One region of the Streptomyces sp. A0592 genome, then DNA from elsewhere that is predicted to be linked to it. Evidence: riboswitches for the same ligand, from Rfam matches in the RefSeq annotation. Region 1 holds a riboswitch; the other holds the start of a gene.
What was found. A riboswitch is a leader RNA that binds a small molecule or an ion and turns the genes downstream of it on or off. The one in region 1 is predicted to bind guanidine.

Region 1 (7,270 bases):
GGGGTTGAACGGGCGGGCCCTGGCGAAGTCGGCGGCCAGGTACTGGTGGCCGCGCAGCCTGCGCCGGTGCCGGCGCGCGTACGCCGCCAGGGACGCGTCGAGGTTGCCCGGGTGGCCCGGGTTGCGCCGGTCGCCGCGGTCGCTCCGGCCGGTGAGGGCCGGGGCGACAGCCTCTGCCAGCCACTGCGCGGACTCCAGCGCCCACCCGCAGCCCACACCCCACAGGGGATCGCCGGTGAGGGCGGCGTCGCCGATGAGTGCGACGCCCGGCGCCTTCGGACTGCGGCTGTTCAGCTGGTAGTTGACAGTGCCGGTGATCTTCGTGACGCGCTCGGCGGAGTCGATGGGCGGCGCCTCGGGAAGGGCGCGGACGAACGCGAGGAAGCTGCCCTCCAGGTCGTCCCGGAAGGCCGGCAGCCACTTCTTGCCGGGGAGCACCGCGATCACGGTCACGCCGTCCTCGTTCGGGAAGGCGTACGCCATGTCGGGGTCGAGGAACCACGTGTGGCCGAGCCCGCCGTGCAGCGGGAGGTCGCGGAAGTGCGCGAAGTAGCCGAACCGCCCGTTCTCGTACTCCCGACCGGGCACCCCGGCGTACTTCGCGACGGCCGAGTCCTTGCCGTCGGCGCCGACCACCAGCCGGGCGCGGATCTCCCGCTCGCCCTGCGGCGTCGAGGCGCGCACCCCCACGGTTCGCCCGGTTTCCCGGACCAGCCCGGTCACCTGGTGGCCGAGGAGCAGGTCGACGCCCGGGGTCCGGCCCGCATGGGACCTGATCATCGGGTCGAGGGTGCTGCGCCGGATGTTGTACGCGTACGGCAGCTCGGGGCCGCCGGGCGCGGCCTTCGGCTCGATCCATCCCCAGCGGGTGTACCAGCGGGCCTTGTTGCGTACGGCTCCCGCCTTCTCGATGGCGGGGACGAGACCGAGCTCGTCCAGCACCGGGTGGGCGTTGGCCGTGATGGAGTGGGTGCACAGCACCTTGTACGCGTCGGGGTCCGAACGCCGTTCCAGCAGTGCGACGCGGACACCGCGCCGGGCGAGCAGGATCGCCGCGGCACTGCCGGCGAGGCTTGCCCCGCTGATGACGACGTCGTAGTCGTATCCCGTGCTCTCGGGCTGGGTCATGTACCGATCGCTCCCTTCGGGGTGTGGTGCCGTTCATGGGAGTGGCAGTGGTGCGGTGCCGTTGACGTCGGCACTGTCAGGCACATGACGAATTATGCGGTCCGCGGGCTCAGACGGAGTCCGTCCGCAGGGAGGCCAGGACCCGCCCCAGCGCGTCGTCGGGAGGCTGGGGGGCGCCGTCGGCGAATGCCGCCCGGGCGCGGTCGAGGTCGGCACGCCGGAAGGGTCGGGGCTCTTGCGGGCTCAGCCGGATGACCAGTGGAGACACCCCCTCCCGCTGGTACGCGGCGAGTTTGTGGTGCCCGTCGAGGAGATGGCCCACACCGCTCCCGGCGGTGGGGAACAACGCGACCAGGGCCGGCAGGGCCCCGCCGGCACGGATGCGGTCGCGGTAGCCGCGCACCGCCCGGTGGTCGCGGGGCGGCCAGGCGTCGGTGGTCACCAGCGCGAGCTCCTCCTCCGCGTACCAGCCGTGGACCTTGCGGGCCTGCGGACGGACCACCCGCAGGTGGTGCGGAGCGAGCCCGGCCGTCATCACGTACCGCCCGGGGGCGAGCAGGGACAGCAGCGGCCGCAGGCACTCCGGATCCGGCGGCTCGGCCTGGCCGGTACGGGGATCGGGCACGAGCCCGGGGGCGCCGAGCCACTCGGTGAGGTACTTGACCTCGGCGAGCCCGGGTCCGCCCGCGCCCGCGCGGGCCGCCAGCCAACCCATGCTGCCGCAGCGGTCGTTGGCCTCCAGGACCGCGGGGTCGCCCGCGAGGAGGAGCAGGCTGCCGCCTTCGTCGCCGATGACCTCGATGACGCCGTGCCCGTCGGGCACGTCGATGCATACGGAGCGGGGAGCGGGAGGCGGTCGTCCGATCATCTGCCGATCGTACGGAGGCCCGGCCGCCCAGCAGACCGGAGGGCGGCGGACCGCGTCCGTCAGCCGTGTGCCAGCAGGAGGTGGCGCTCGTCCGGGGTGAGGCCGCCGCGCACACCGTGCGGGACCCGGTCGGCCAGGGCCCGGCGGCGGCACGGGAGCCGAACCGGGCAGCGGCGGCACACCGCCTTGGCAGCCTCCTCGCGCTCCCGGGCAGCCGCGGCCTGCTCGTTGGCGCCCCGCTCGAAGACGTCCCGGGCCCCCGAGCGGCACGGTCCGTCGAACGGCGCGTCGTGGCGGGAGTCGAGGAGTGCGTCCGTACGGGAGGTGTCGGTCACGCCCGGGTTCCTTCCGGCAGCGGCGGTCCGTCGTGACCGCCTGTTCCCCCGCGTATCACCAGATTCCGAGCGTCCATGCATCGTCGCGGTCAAGCGGTGCCGTGTGCTCGTAGCCGCCGTCAGTCCCGCTTGTACCCGTCGCCGAAGTTCAGGGTGTGTTCGAGGACGTCTTCCATGGGGTCGTCGATCTGCCCGATGTTGATCAGTGCGACCACCGGCGCATCGCGAGACTGCCGGTTGTCGTCCGCCATGGCGGTACCTGCGGCAATGACGGTGAGGGCAGCCGCCAGGGCTCCCGTGATGATCTTCCTCATAACCCGGTAACGACACCGGCCCCGGGAGGATGCGGCCCCCAACCACCGCGGCCCGGGAGCCGCGGGGCTTCCACGGTCAGAGCCGCCAGTACGTCCCCGCACGGGAATCGACGTGCACCACGTGCCGGCCGACGCGGACCACGTGGTGGTCCGGGCCGGACCAGGAGCCGGCGCCGCCCTCCGCACCGGGCAGTGGGGTCCAAATCTCCAGGAAGGTACTGCCGTTCGGGTTGGTGCCCCGCTCGACGAGGTTCGCACCGTCCCACCGGAGGGTGCCCGTGTCGTCGCCGGGCTCTCCGGTGAGGTGGTGGAAGCGCACCTGGGAGCCGTCGAATGAGGTCGTTCCGGCGAAACCCCGGCTGTCGGCGTAGTACGGCCCGGCCTGGAGCCACACCACTTCGTCGTCCCGGTCCTCGACGAGCGCTCCGCCGTTGCGGCTGATGCCGCGGCGCAGCCAGGCTCCGCGCTCGGGCACCGCAACGCCGTCCCCCCGCTCCGGGCCCGGCTCCGGCTGCGGCTCCGGCTCAGGCGCGGTCATCGGAGGCGGGGCTGGTGGGGCCGTCCTGGTCGCCCTGGTCGTCCACGGCCAGCAGCGTCAGGGGTACGTTGCCGCGTACCGCCTGCGAGTACGGGCAGACCGCGTCCGCCCGGTGCAGCAGGGGCTGGAGGTCCGCCGCCCGCCACCCCGGCAGGCTGACGGTGACGGACACCGCGAGGCCGTATCCCGCGGGCGTGTCCGTCGTACCGAGCTCCACTTCGCACGCCACCCGCGCGGCGGAGGCGTCCGCTCCGAACTCTGCGGCGACCTCGGCGAACGCGGAGGTGAAGCAGGCGGCGAAACCGGCCGCGAAGAGCTGCTCGGGGTTGGTGGTACCGGGCACCTTCTTGCGCGGCGGCGCGAGGCGGACGTCCAGGCGCCCGTCCTCGGTGCGGACGGATCCGGTGCGGCCCCCGGCGGCGTGCGCGGTCGTCCGGTACAGGCTGCGGGTGAGTGGCACGGTCATGGCGTTCGGCCGATCTTGCTCGACGAGGACGCTGCCCGGGTGCGGACAGCGGGCGGTGCCGCTCGTGCGGCACCTCGCGCGTCGTCGTGCGTAACCGGGTACGGCGCATCTCGTCCGGGGCCTGGGATCCGGCCGCCGGACAATCTAGCACCGGGTACGGGCGGCCGGGTCCCCGCCCGCGGTGCGGTTCCTCACCCCGGGGACTCGGACCGGCACCGGCTGCGGTACGCACCCGGAGGCATGCCCTCCCACCGGGTGAAGGCCCGGACCAGGGCCGTCGCACCGCTCAGGCCGACGAGCGGGGCGATCCGGTCCAGGGGCAGGGCCGTGGTCTCCAACAGCCGCCTGGCCCGGCCGTGGCGGGCGGTGTCCAGGAGCGCACGCCAGGACGTGCCCTCCGCGTGCAGGGCCCTGCGCAGGGTCCGGACGCTGAGGTTGAGCTGCCCCGCGGGACCCTCGGGGCCCGCGTCACCGAGCGGGGCGCGCTCCAGCCACTGGCGGACGCGCTCGGCGACGGTCCCGGCCGCGGACAGCTGCTGCAGGAGGCGGTCGGCGTAGGCCCGGTGCAGGGCGTTGAGTGCCGGATCGTGGAGGGGGCGGCGCCTGTCGAGGTCCGCGTCGGCGACCGTGATCACGTTGTCCGGGGCGTCGAAGGTGACGGGGCAGCCGAAGAAGCGCGCGTAGGGCTCGGCGGAGCCGGCGCGGGGGTGGGCGAACGACACGGTCAGGGGCGTCCAGTCGTCGCCGGCGATCCAGCGGGCCGCGCGCACCATGCTGCTGACGACCGCTTCCACCTGCTGGGGGTGCATGGCGGGCGGGCCGACGGTCGGCCGGTAGCCGATCCGGCCGACGCCGTCGCGGCGGTCCAGGGCGACCGTGCCCGCCTGGCTGATCAGGGGGTGGTACCGCTCGGCCGCCTGCGCGGCGTCCGCGAGGCTGGCGCAGGTGAGGACGAGGTGGCCCAGGATGTGCAGGCCGTCGGGCCGGATGCGGTCGCCGACCAGGAGGCCGGTGTGCGGGCCGGCGTCCCGCGCGGCGAGCACCTCGTCCCACAGGGCGCGCATCTCGCCGTACTCCAGCCGGTCCGTGGGCAGGGCCCAGGGGCCGGACCCGCCGGTGCCCTCGGCGGTCGCGCTCAGGACGGCGAGGGCGTAGGACGCGGTGACGGATGGCGGCCGTTCGGTGGACACGGCCGTCAGTCAATGCGGGCGCACCACACCCGTCAAGGGCATCCGCGGGAGGTCCGCCGGGGCGGGCCGGGTCCGGGGAGTCAACTCGTTGGCCGCGGGGGTGAATGACGGCGCCGCGGGCGGCTCCTAGGGTCGTCCTTCGGACACCAGAGGAGTACGCCGTGATTCTCTTCCTGCTCCCCGCAGGCGACTACGACCCCACCGAGGCGGCGGTGCCCTGGGCGGCATTGCACGATGCCGGCTTCGAGGTGCGGTTCGCGACCCCGGGCGGGAAGGTCGCACTGGCCGACCCCCGGCTCACGGACCTCGGCTTCTCCTGGCTGTCACCCTGGCTGATGACCCGTCGCGCCGAGCTGGCCGCCTACCGGCGCCTCACCGGGGACCCGTCCTTCCTGGCCCCCTCCTCCTACGCGGAGGTCGACCCGACCGGCATCACGGGCCTCTTCGTACCGGGCGGCCACGCCCCGGGCATGCGGACGATGCTCGAGGACTCCACCGCCCAGCAGCTGTTCGCCCGGGCCATTCTCCAGGGGCTGCCGGTGGGGGCCGTCTGCCACGGCGTGCTGCTCGCCGCCCGGGCCGAGGATCCCGCCACGGGGCGCTCGGTCCTCCACGGCAGGCGGACGACGGCGCTGACCTCCTTGCTGGAGTTGACGGGGTGGAACCTCACCCGGTTCTGGCTGGGACGCTACTACCGGACCTACCGCACCACCGTGCAGCAGGAGGTCACGGCGGCCCTCGCCGACCCGCGGCACTTCCTGGCAGGACCGCCCCTGCCCGTCCGTGACACCGCGGCCCGGCCCGGGCGCGGCTTCACCGTCAGGGACGGCAACTACGTCTCGGCGCGGTGGCCGGGCGACTGCCACCGCCTCGCGGCCGACTACCTGGCCCTGGTCCGCTCGCATGCGGCGGCGGGAAGGGCGGACCGCTCGGCACGAGACCGCCCGGATGCGGGGGTCAGATCACTTGGGCGGGCGGAAGGATCCGGGTCACGCGGCACCGAGGACGTTGTCGAGGTGCGCGGCGAGTGAGGATCGCAGCTCTTCGGGAGACATCTTCCGCTCGTCGAGCAGGTGCGCCACGAGGTCGGCCCGGATGGCGGCCAGCAGTGCGTGGGCGGTGAACTCCGGGGCGTGGACGCCGGGAACCCGGTCGAGCGCCGTACGCAGGGTCTCGTGCCACCAGCCGTAGTGCTGGGCCTGGTACGGGCTGCTGATCCCGGCGTCCTCCGCGGCGGACATGAGGTTCCGGTTGTCGATCTTGAAGGTCAGGGCGGTGTCGAGGAGGTCCGCCACCTGCTGCCGCGGTGCGGAACCCGTTGCTTCCTGAACCTCCCGCACCGTGCGCCGGAGCGGTTCGAGGCGGGAGGTGATGACGGCTGCGATCAGGCCGGAGCGGTCGCCGAAGCGGCGGAAGAGGGTGCCCTTGCCCACGCCCGCGGCTGCGGCGATGTCGTCCATGGACACGCCGTGGGGGCTGCTGCTGGCGGCGAAGAGAGCGTCGGCGGCTGCCAGGACGGCCTCTCGGTTGCGCTGGGCGTCCGCGCGCTCGGTGCGCTCCGTACGCTCCGCTCGTTGGGCCACGGGTCCTCCTCGGTCTGCGGCCTCTCCGGCCCCCGGAATGATATTCGGCCGGGCGGTGTCAGTGACTCGCGGCCGCCGCCCGCACCTCCCGTTCGACGAAGGCGCGCAGGGTGCCCGGGGGGCGCCCGGTGAGGCGCTCGACGGTGTCCGAGGTACGGTCCTCGGCACCGTCGGCGATGGCGCGGTCCATGGCCGCCAGCATGGTGGCGAACTCCAGCGGTATCTCGGCCGCCCAGCGGTCGCGCAGCTCCTCGAAGGTCAGCTGCCGGTGCACGACGGGCAGGCCGGTGACGTCGGTGATGATCGCGGCGACGTCGTCGTAGCTCAGCGCCTGCGGCCCGGTGAGGATCAGGTCGGTGTTGGGGGCGTGTTCGTCGGTCAGGGCGTGTACGGCCACTGCGGCGATGTCCTCGGCGTCGATGAATCCGACGCGGCCGTCGCCCGAGGCCGTGAGGATGGCGCCGTCGTTCCGGATGGTGCGTGCGTGGGGGGCGGGACCGGCGAAGTTCTGCATGAACCAGGAGGGCCGCAGCACCGCCCACTCCTCGAACAGGTCGGGCAGTTGCTCGTGCACCCGGCCCACGGCAGGGCCGCCTGCGGGGATCGCCGACGAGCTGAGCAGCACCGCGCGGCGCACGCCCGCGGCGCGGGCCCGGTGGAGGAAGGGCAGCATGACCTCGGCGGGGTCCGGGGAGCCGGTGGGTGGGATGAGGTACACGCGGTCGACGCCGTCCAGTGCCTCGGTCCAGGTAGCTGGTTCGTTCCAGTCGAAGCGGACGGGCTGCGTGCCCGGCTGCGGGGCGGGGGTCCGTCCGGCGGCCTTGACGAGGTGGCCCCCCGCGACCAGT
Region 2 (7,270 bases), on a different contig from region 1:
GCGCTGCTTTGGAGCTGCTCACGCTCATCCGCGTCCTCCCTGACCGGCCCGTTTTGGCTGCCGCAACACTTGCGGCACACTGGTGTAGACCAGTTGTGGGCAGGTTGCTGCTGATCGTCATCATTCGGCAGGGGCCGGTCATGTGCCTGCATAGATGGGCCAACCGTGCGTTACCGTGACGAAGCGGACCGTGCAGGTGGGTAGCCACGTACTGGCCGCCGAGACTCGTTCTTCGAAACACTCAGGGAGAAACACATGGCCACCAAGGCTGAGAAGATCGTCGCCGGGCTCGGCGGCATCGAGAACATCGAAGAGGTCGAGGGCTGCATCACCCGCCTGCGCACCGAGGTCATCAACCCCGACCTCGTCGACGAGGCCGCCCTCAAGGCCGCCGGCGCCCACGGCGTCGTCCGGATGGGCACCGCGGTCCAGGTCGTCATCGGCACCGACGCCGACCCGATCGCCGCCGACATCGAAGACATGATGTGATCCGGACTCCCTGAGTCCGGGCCCCCGGCCCGAAGCCACGACGGACCCCGTCCCGTAACCCGGACGGGGTCTTCGCGTTCTCGGCCACCCACTAGGCTCGGACCCATGTCTCGCATCGACGGCCGTACGCCCGAACAGCTCCGCCCGGTCACCATCGAACGCGGATGGAGCAAGCACGCCGAGGGCTCCGTCCTCATCTCCTTCGGAGACACCAAGGTCTTCTGCACCGCCTCCTTCACCGAAGGCGTCCCGCGCTGGCGCAAGGGCAGCGGCGAAGGCTGGGTCACCTCCGAGTACTCGATGCTGCCGCGCTCCACCAACACCCGCGGCGACCGCGAATCCGTCCGCGGCAAGATCGGCGGCCGCACGCACGAGATCTCCCGCCTCATCGGCCGCTCGCTGCGCGCCGTCATCGACTACAAGGCCCTCGGCGAGAACACCGTCGTCCTGGACTGCGACGTCCTCCAGGCCGACGGCGGCACCCGCACCGCCGCCATCACCGGCGCCTACGTCGCCCTCGCCGACGCCGTCGCCTGGGGCCAGAAGAAGAAGCTCGTCAAGGCCGGTCGCAAGCCCCTCACCGGCACCGTCGCCGCCGTCAGCGTCGGCATCGTCGACGGCGTCCCGCTCCTCGACCTCTGCTACGAGGAGGACGTGCGCGCCGAGACCGACATGAACGTGGTCTGCACCGGCGACGGCCGCTTCGTCGAGGTCCAGGGCACCGCCGAGGGCGAGCCCTTCGACCGCAAGGAACTCAACGCCCTCCTCGACCTCGCCGCCGGCGGCTGCGCGGACCTCGAGGCCATCCAGCGGGGCGCGCTGGACCTGTAACCGGCAACCGCGGGACGCCCCCCGGCGTCCCTACGGACAACGGGCGCACGGTGTCACCACCGTGCGCCCGCCCCTGTACGCCCACGTCCTCTCGGGAGAACCGTATGAAGCTCCGCATAGCGGCAGTAGCCGTGGCAGCCGTCCTGACCATCCCGGCCCTTTCCGCCTGCGACGCCATCTCCACGGCGATGGACTGCGCGAACACGGCGGTGGCCATCACGGACGGCGCCAACGACCTCCAGCAGGCCGTCTCCCAGGCGGGCAACAGCCCCCAGGACGCCAAGAACGCCCTCGACCAGATCGAGACGAACCTCAAGAAGATCGGCGACCAGACGGACAACGCCGACCTGGGCAAGGCCATCGACTCGATGAACACGGCCGTCAAGAACGTCCGCACCGCCATCGAGAGCGGCAACCCCGCCCCCGACATCAAGCCGGTCGCCGACGCCGCGAGCGAGATCTCCAAGGTCTGCACCCCGGGATAATGGGGGCATGACCTCGACGCCCAGCAGCCTGATCCTCGCGACCCGCAACGCGGGCAAAGTCTCCGAACTGCGCGCCATCCTCGCCGACGCCGGCCTGCCCCACGGGCTGGTCGGCGCGGACGCGTACCCGGAGATCCCCGACGTCAAGGAGACCGGCGTCACCTTCGCCGAGAACGCCCTCCTCAAGGCACACGCCCTGGCCCAGGCCACCGGCCTGCCGGCGGTCGCCGACGACTCGGGCCTGTGCGTGGACGTCCTGCACGGCGCCCCCGGCATCTTCTCCGCCCGCTGGGCCGGCCGCCACGGCGACGACAAGGCCAACCTGGACCTGCTCCTCGCCCAGCTCGGCGACATCGCCGACGAGAACCGCGGAGCCCACTTCTTCTGCGCGGCGGCCCTCGCCCTGCCGGACGGCACCGAACGCGTCGTGGAGGGCCGCCTCCTGGGCACCCTGCGCCACGCCCCCTCGGGCACGGGCGGCTTCGGCTACGACCCGATCCTCCAGCCCCTGGGCGAGTCCCGCACCTGCGCGGAACTGACCCCGGCCGAGAAGAACGCCATCTCCCACCGCGGCCAGGCCTTCCGCGCCCTGGTCCCCTTCATCCGCGCCCTCCTGACCTGACCGCCGGGTCGCCCTGGCGGGTGCCATCGGGCCGTGATCGCGCCGAAGGCCCCGTACGCGACAACTGCGTACGGGGCCTTCGGTGTGGATGTGCGGTTGGGGGGACTCGAACCCCCACGGGTTTTACCCCACTTGGACCTAAACCAAGCGTGACTGCCAATTCCACCACAACCGCGAAATATCGCCCAATTCGGATATTTAGTCCGCCTGTGCTGCACTTAGTCTAAGGGCAGGTCCGCAGCCTTGGGGCGACGGTTTCGGCACCACGTGTCGGTCAGTGAGTGGCAGTTGGGGCACAGGTAGCGGAGGTTCTCGCGTCGGTTGTCGCGCCAGTCCCCACTTATGTGATCGATCTGAAGGGTGATCGGTTGCCCTCGCCACTCCCCGGTGTTGCCGCAGTCGTCGCAGGCGTAGGGGACGCCGATCTCCTGCAGTGCCCGGTGCAGGCGGGGACGGTGAACGCGTGAGGCCCCCTCGGGGAGCACGGTCAGGGTGGTGTCGGCAAGAACCTTCTGTGGGCGTACCGCTTGGGAGGCTGCCCAGGTACGCCGCTTGAAGTGGCTGACGTCGAGTCCGAGCCGGGTGATCAGCCGCCGAACGCGCCGGTGGTTCACATCGTTGACGAGAAGGCCGAGGGCGCGCATGACGTCTGCGTAGCTCAGCGCTGCCGGAACCGCTGCGCGCAGCATGTCCTCGGGAATTCGGATCCGCGCGTTCCTGAAATGGGTGGTGTCTATGCCATGCGCCTTCAGCATCCTTGCGAGGGTGGCGCGGGATCGACTGTCGTCCGGCACGCCCAGGGCGCGAGCCGTGCCGCGCACGCTGTCCGCGGACGCTGCGGCTCCTGCAAGCTCCGCCCTGGTGAACGGGAGCTCGATGCCGATCCGTTGCATGCCGCGGAAATGGCTGATGTCCACACCGGCGGCGGCTATGCGGCGGACGATGTGCGACAGGGTGCCCGTAGCGGGGGGCGCGTCAAGCTTCACGGCAACCTCGCGCAGGGTGGTGGACGTCGCCGCCGCCGCGGCAATGGCCTCGTCGGGGTACTTGCGCCACGGGCTTCGTTTCGCGAAGTGGCTGGTGTCGATCCCGTAGGTGGTGACCTTCTCCTGCAGCGTTCGGCGTCGCCCGCCGCTCTCCTTGAGGTTGAGGCGCCGCATGAGGTCGGCCCAGCCTCTCGATGCGGCGACCGCCGTGGTCAGGGTGCCGCAGTCGTACGGGTCCCTCATGGTGTGCCCCCTCCACATGTCCGGCCGCGTGTGCGGCTCTCGTATGGGGTAACGGGTTCGGCAGGCGGACGGTCACGGGGTGTTTCGTCCGATAAGCGGAGCGGCCCGCCCCGGGTGGGGCGGGCCGCTCCGTGGGGGCAGGGGTGTCAGATGCCCAGGTCCTTGATGATCTTGGCTACGTGGCCCGTCGCCTTCACGTTGTAGAAGGCGTGCTCGACCTTGCCCTCCTCGTCCACGACCACCGTGGAGCGGATGACGCCCGTGACCGTCTTGCCGTACAGCTTCTTCTCGCCGAACGCCCCGTACGCCGTCAGCGTCTCCTTCTCCGGGTCGCCGACCAGGGTGACCTTCAGGTGCTCCTTCTCGCGGAACTTCGCCAGCTTCTCCGGCTTGTCCGGGGAGACGCCGATGACGTCGTAGCCGGCCGTGGCCAGGACGTCCAGGTTGTCCGTGAAGTCGCAGGCCTGCTTCGTGCAGCCCGGCGTCAGGGCGGCCGGGTAGAAGTAGACGATGACCTTGCGGCCCTTGTGGTCGGCGAGCGAGACCTCGTTGCCGTCCGCGTCGGGCAGGGTGAAGGCGGGGGCGGTGTCGCCCGGCTGGAGTCGCTCGCTCATCTGACAGTCTCCTCGGGAGGGGATCGGTACGTCACGAGACTAAGCTGACAGACTGTTCACGGCGGACTACGCCCCCACAGATCACGACCACGACGACGGAGGCAGCGCGGTGTCGGAAGCCAGGACCCCCGCACAGATCGAGGCGGACATCGTCCGCCGCCGCGAGCAGCTCGCCGAGACGCTCGACGAGATCGGCGTGCGCATGCACCCGCAGACGATCATCGGGGACGCGCGGGCCCGGGTCGCCTCGACCGTCGACCAGACCGCGGGGCGGGCCTTCGCCTCCGTGAACCGCCTCGTGACGGACGTGCGGGACGGTCTGCGCCACGAGGACGGGGCCCCGCGCCTGGAGCGCGTCGTGCCCGTCGCGCTGCTCGCGGTCGGTGTCGTCGGGCTGCTCGTGGTCTCGGCGCGCCGCAGGCGCGGATGACCCTGGGCGGTACGGGACGGGCGCGGACAGGTAGGTTCGGGGCGTGAGCGACAACACCACCCACGACAAGCTGCCCATCCGCATGCTGCACGACCGCGTGCTCGTGAAGTCCGACCTGCCCGAGGGTGAGCGGCGCTCCGGCGGCGGCATCCTGATCCCGGCGACGGCCGCCGTGGGCAAGCGGCTGGCCTGGGCCGAGGTCGTCGCGGTCGGGCAGAACGTACGGACCGTCGAGCCCGGGGACCGGGTGCTGTACGACCCCGAGGACCGCGCCGAGGTCGAGGTGCGCGGGGCGACGTACGTGCTGATGCGCGAGCGGGACCTGCACGCCGTGGCCGCGGAGCGGCTGGAGGGGTCGGAGGACTCCACCGGGCTGTACCTCTGAGGTTCTGAGCCTCTGGGTAAGCGCACGGCAGAAGGGCTGGTGGCCGAGGTCACCGGCCCTTTTCGCTGCCTCTTGCTACGGTGGGGGAGAACCCGACGAGACGCGCCGTACCGGGTACGACAAGACGACGCACCCCGTATCGCTCGATGTCTCGGAGGTGCCGTCATGGCCTGGGTTCTTCTTCTCGTCGCCGGTCTGCTCGAAGTCGGCTGGTCGATCGGCATGAAATTCACCGAGGGCTTCACCCGGCTGTGGCCCAGTGTGTTCACGGGTGCCGGGATCGTGGCGAGCATGGTGCTGCTGTCCTACGCGGCGAAGACCCTGCCCATCGGTACGGCGTACGGGGTGTGGGTGGGCATCGGGGCCGCCGGTGCGGCCGTGCTCGGTATGGCGGTGCTGGGTGAGCCCGTCACCGCCGCCCGGATCTTCTTCATCTGTCTGCTGCTGGTCGCCGTGGTGGGGCTGAAGGCGACCTCCGGCCACTGATACCGCTCACTCCAGGAACGCGGACGGCGGGCGGGGGCCTCCGATCGTCCCGCCGCCGTCCCAGCCGCCTCCGCCCGTGCCCCCGCCCGTGCCCGTCCCGCCCTGGCTGCCGGCAGTGGCGCCGCCCTCGTCGCCCTGGCTGGTGCCGCCGTCGTCCTGGCCGCCCTGGGTGCGGCCCCCGGTGTCCCGGCCCCCTTGTGTCTGCCCGCCGGTGTTGCGGCCGCCGTCCTGGCCCCCGTTGTCGCGGCCGCCCTGCGTGCGGCCCCCGTCGCCCTGCCCGCCGTTGTCCTGGCCGCGGGACGGCGGGGTGGGGCGCTGGGGCGGGGTCGGGGTGTCGTCGTCGCCGGGCGTCTCCTGCGGCGGTTCCGACTGCCACGAGGGCGGCGGCGGGGGCTGGGCGGCGCCCGGCTGGAGGTCGAGTTCGAAGTCGACGGGGTCGGTGCCCTCCAGCGCGGTCTTCGTGTACGAGGCCCAGATCCGGGCCGGATAGCCGCCACCGCCGATGCGGGGTTCGCCGAGGGCCCCGTACAGCGACTCCAGGGTGCCGGTGTCCGGGTCCTGGCCCATCATCGCGACCACGCTGACCAGGTTCGGGGTGTAGGCCGCGAACCAGGCGGAACGGTCCAGCTCGCCGGTGCCGGTCTTGCCCGCGGCCGGGTGGCCGGCGGCGAGGGCCGCCGTGCCGGTCCCGTTGTCCACGACGCTGACCAGCATGGACGTGGTGGTGTCGGCGGCCTCGCGGCTGATGGCCTGGACGGGGGTGCGCTCGGGCAGGGGGATCTTGTCGTCGCCCTTCGCGATCTCCTCCAGGAAGGTGTAGGGGGTCCGGCGGCCGTGGTCGGCGAGGGTCGCGTACGCCTGGGTCATGTCGAGGACGCTGGCCTGGAGGGTGCCGAGCGCCATGGCCGGGCCGACCACGAAGTTCGGGGTGTCCTCGGGGATGCCGAGGTCGATGGCGGTCTTCTTGACCCTGGCGGTGCCGACGTCGACGGCCATCTGCGCGTAGACGGCGTTGACGGAGAGGTCGGTGGCGGTGTTGACGGTGATGTTGCCGTAGGAGACCTGGCCCTCGTTCTCCGGGGCGAAGCGGATCCGGCCGCCGACGACGGGGCGCTTGTTGTCGCCGTTGTAGACGGTGTTGGGGGTGATCCTGCGGCCGTCCTGGGTGCGGGAGTCGTTCTCGACGGCGGCCGCGAAGACGAACGGCTTGAAGGTGGAGGCGACCTGGTAGTCGTGCCGGGTCGCGTTGTTCACGTACTGCCTGGTGTAGTCGACGCCGCCGTACATGGCGACGACCTTGCCGGTGGCCGGGTCGATGGAGACCCCGCCGGCCCGGACCACCCGGTCGGCCTTGCGCGCCTCGGGGTCGAGCCTGCTCAGCATCTGGTCGTCGACGGCCTCGACGAAGTCGGCCTGGCGGCGCCGGTCGATGGTGGTCCTGATGCGGTAGCCGCCCTCGGCGAGGGTCTTGTCGTCGAGGATCTCGCGGTCGAGGATGAACTCCTTGATCGCTTCGACGAGGTAGCCGCGCTGGCCGGACAGGCCCGCGGCGGCCCGGACCTTGCCGGGTTCGGGGAACTGCGTGGCCGTGCGCTCGGCGGCGGGCAGCCAGCCCTTCTTGACCATGCCGTCGAGGACGTAGTTCCAGCGGGCGAGGGCGCGGGCGCGGCTCTGCGGGTGGGAGACGACGTCGAAGGCG

Region 2: linked by a shared signal. The riboswitch ahead of E6U81_RS22640 (multidrug efflux SMR transporter) and the one ahead of E6U81_RS03105 (Ohr family peroxiredoxin) in region 1 are both predicted to bind guanidine.

What each region holds. Positions count from the first base shown of each region.
Region 1 covers NZ_SSBM01000001.1:650,983-658,252, reverse strand. The annotation lists gene E6U81_RS03130 (NAD(P)/FAD-dependent oxidoreductase) at 1-1,128, opposite strand, end outside; gene E6U81_RS03125 (hypothetical protein) at 1,238-1,996, opposite strand; gene E6U81_RS03120 (WhiB family transcriptional regulator) at 2,056-2,331, opposite strand; gene E6U81_RS03115 (hypothetical protein) at 2,451-2,645, opposite strand; gene E6U81_RS03110 (hypothetical protein) at 2,722-3,183, opposite strand; gene E6U81_RS03105 (Ohr family peroxiredoxin) at 3,170-3,649, opposite strand; guanidine-III (ykkC-III) riboswitch at 3,725-3,786, opposite strand; gene E6U81_RS03100 (AraC family transcriptional regulator) at 3,841-4,839, opposite strand; gene E6U81_RS03095 (type 1 glutamine amidotransferase domain-containing protein) at 5,001-5,870, shown strand; gene E6U81_RS03090 (TetR/AcrR family transcriptional regulator) at 5,829-6,422, opposite strand; gene E6U81_RS03085 (NAD(P)H-binding protein) at 6,481-7,270, opposite strand, start outside.
Region 2 covers NZ_SSBM01000016.1:58,597-65,866, reverse strand. The annotation lists gene E6U81_RS22690 (PTS transporter subunit EIIC) at 1-28, opposite strand, end outside; partial or broken gene E6U81_RS22685 (PTS glucose/sucrose transporter subunit IIB) at 247-489, shown strand; gene rph (ribonuclease PH) at 595-1,320, shown strand; gene E6U81_RS22675 (hypothetical protein) at 1,425-1,805, shown strand; gene rdgB (RdgB/HAM1 family non-canonical purine NTP pyrophosphatase) at 1,813-2,427, shown strand; tRNA gene E6U81_RS22665 (tRNA-Leu) at 2,519-2,602, opposite strand; gene E6U81_RS22660 (HNH endonuclease) at 2,646-3,656, opposite strand; gene bcp (thioredoxin-dependent thiol peroxidase) at 3,803-4,270, opposite strand; gene E6U81_RS22650 (DUF3618 domain-containing protein) at 4,380-4,700, shown strand; gene E6U81_RS22645 (co-chaperone GroES) at 4,744-5,085, shown strand; guanidine-III (ykkC-III) riboswitch at 5,150-5,219, shown strand; gene E6U81_RS22640 (multidrug efflux SMR transporter) at 5,251-5,571, shown strand; gene E6U81_RS22635 (transglycosylase domain-containing protein) at 5,578-7,270, opposite strand, start outside.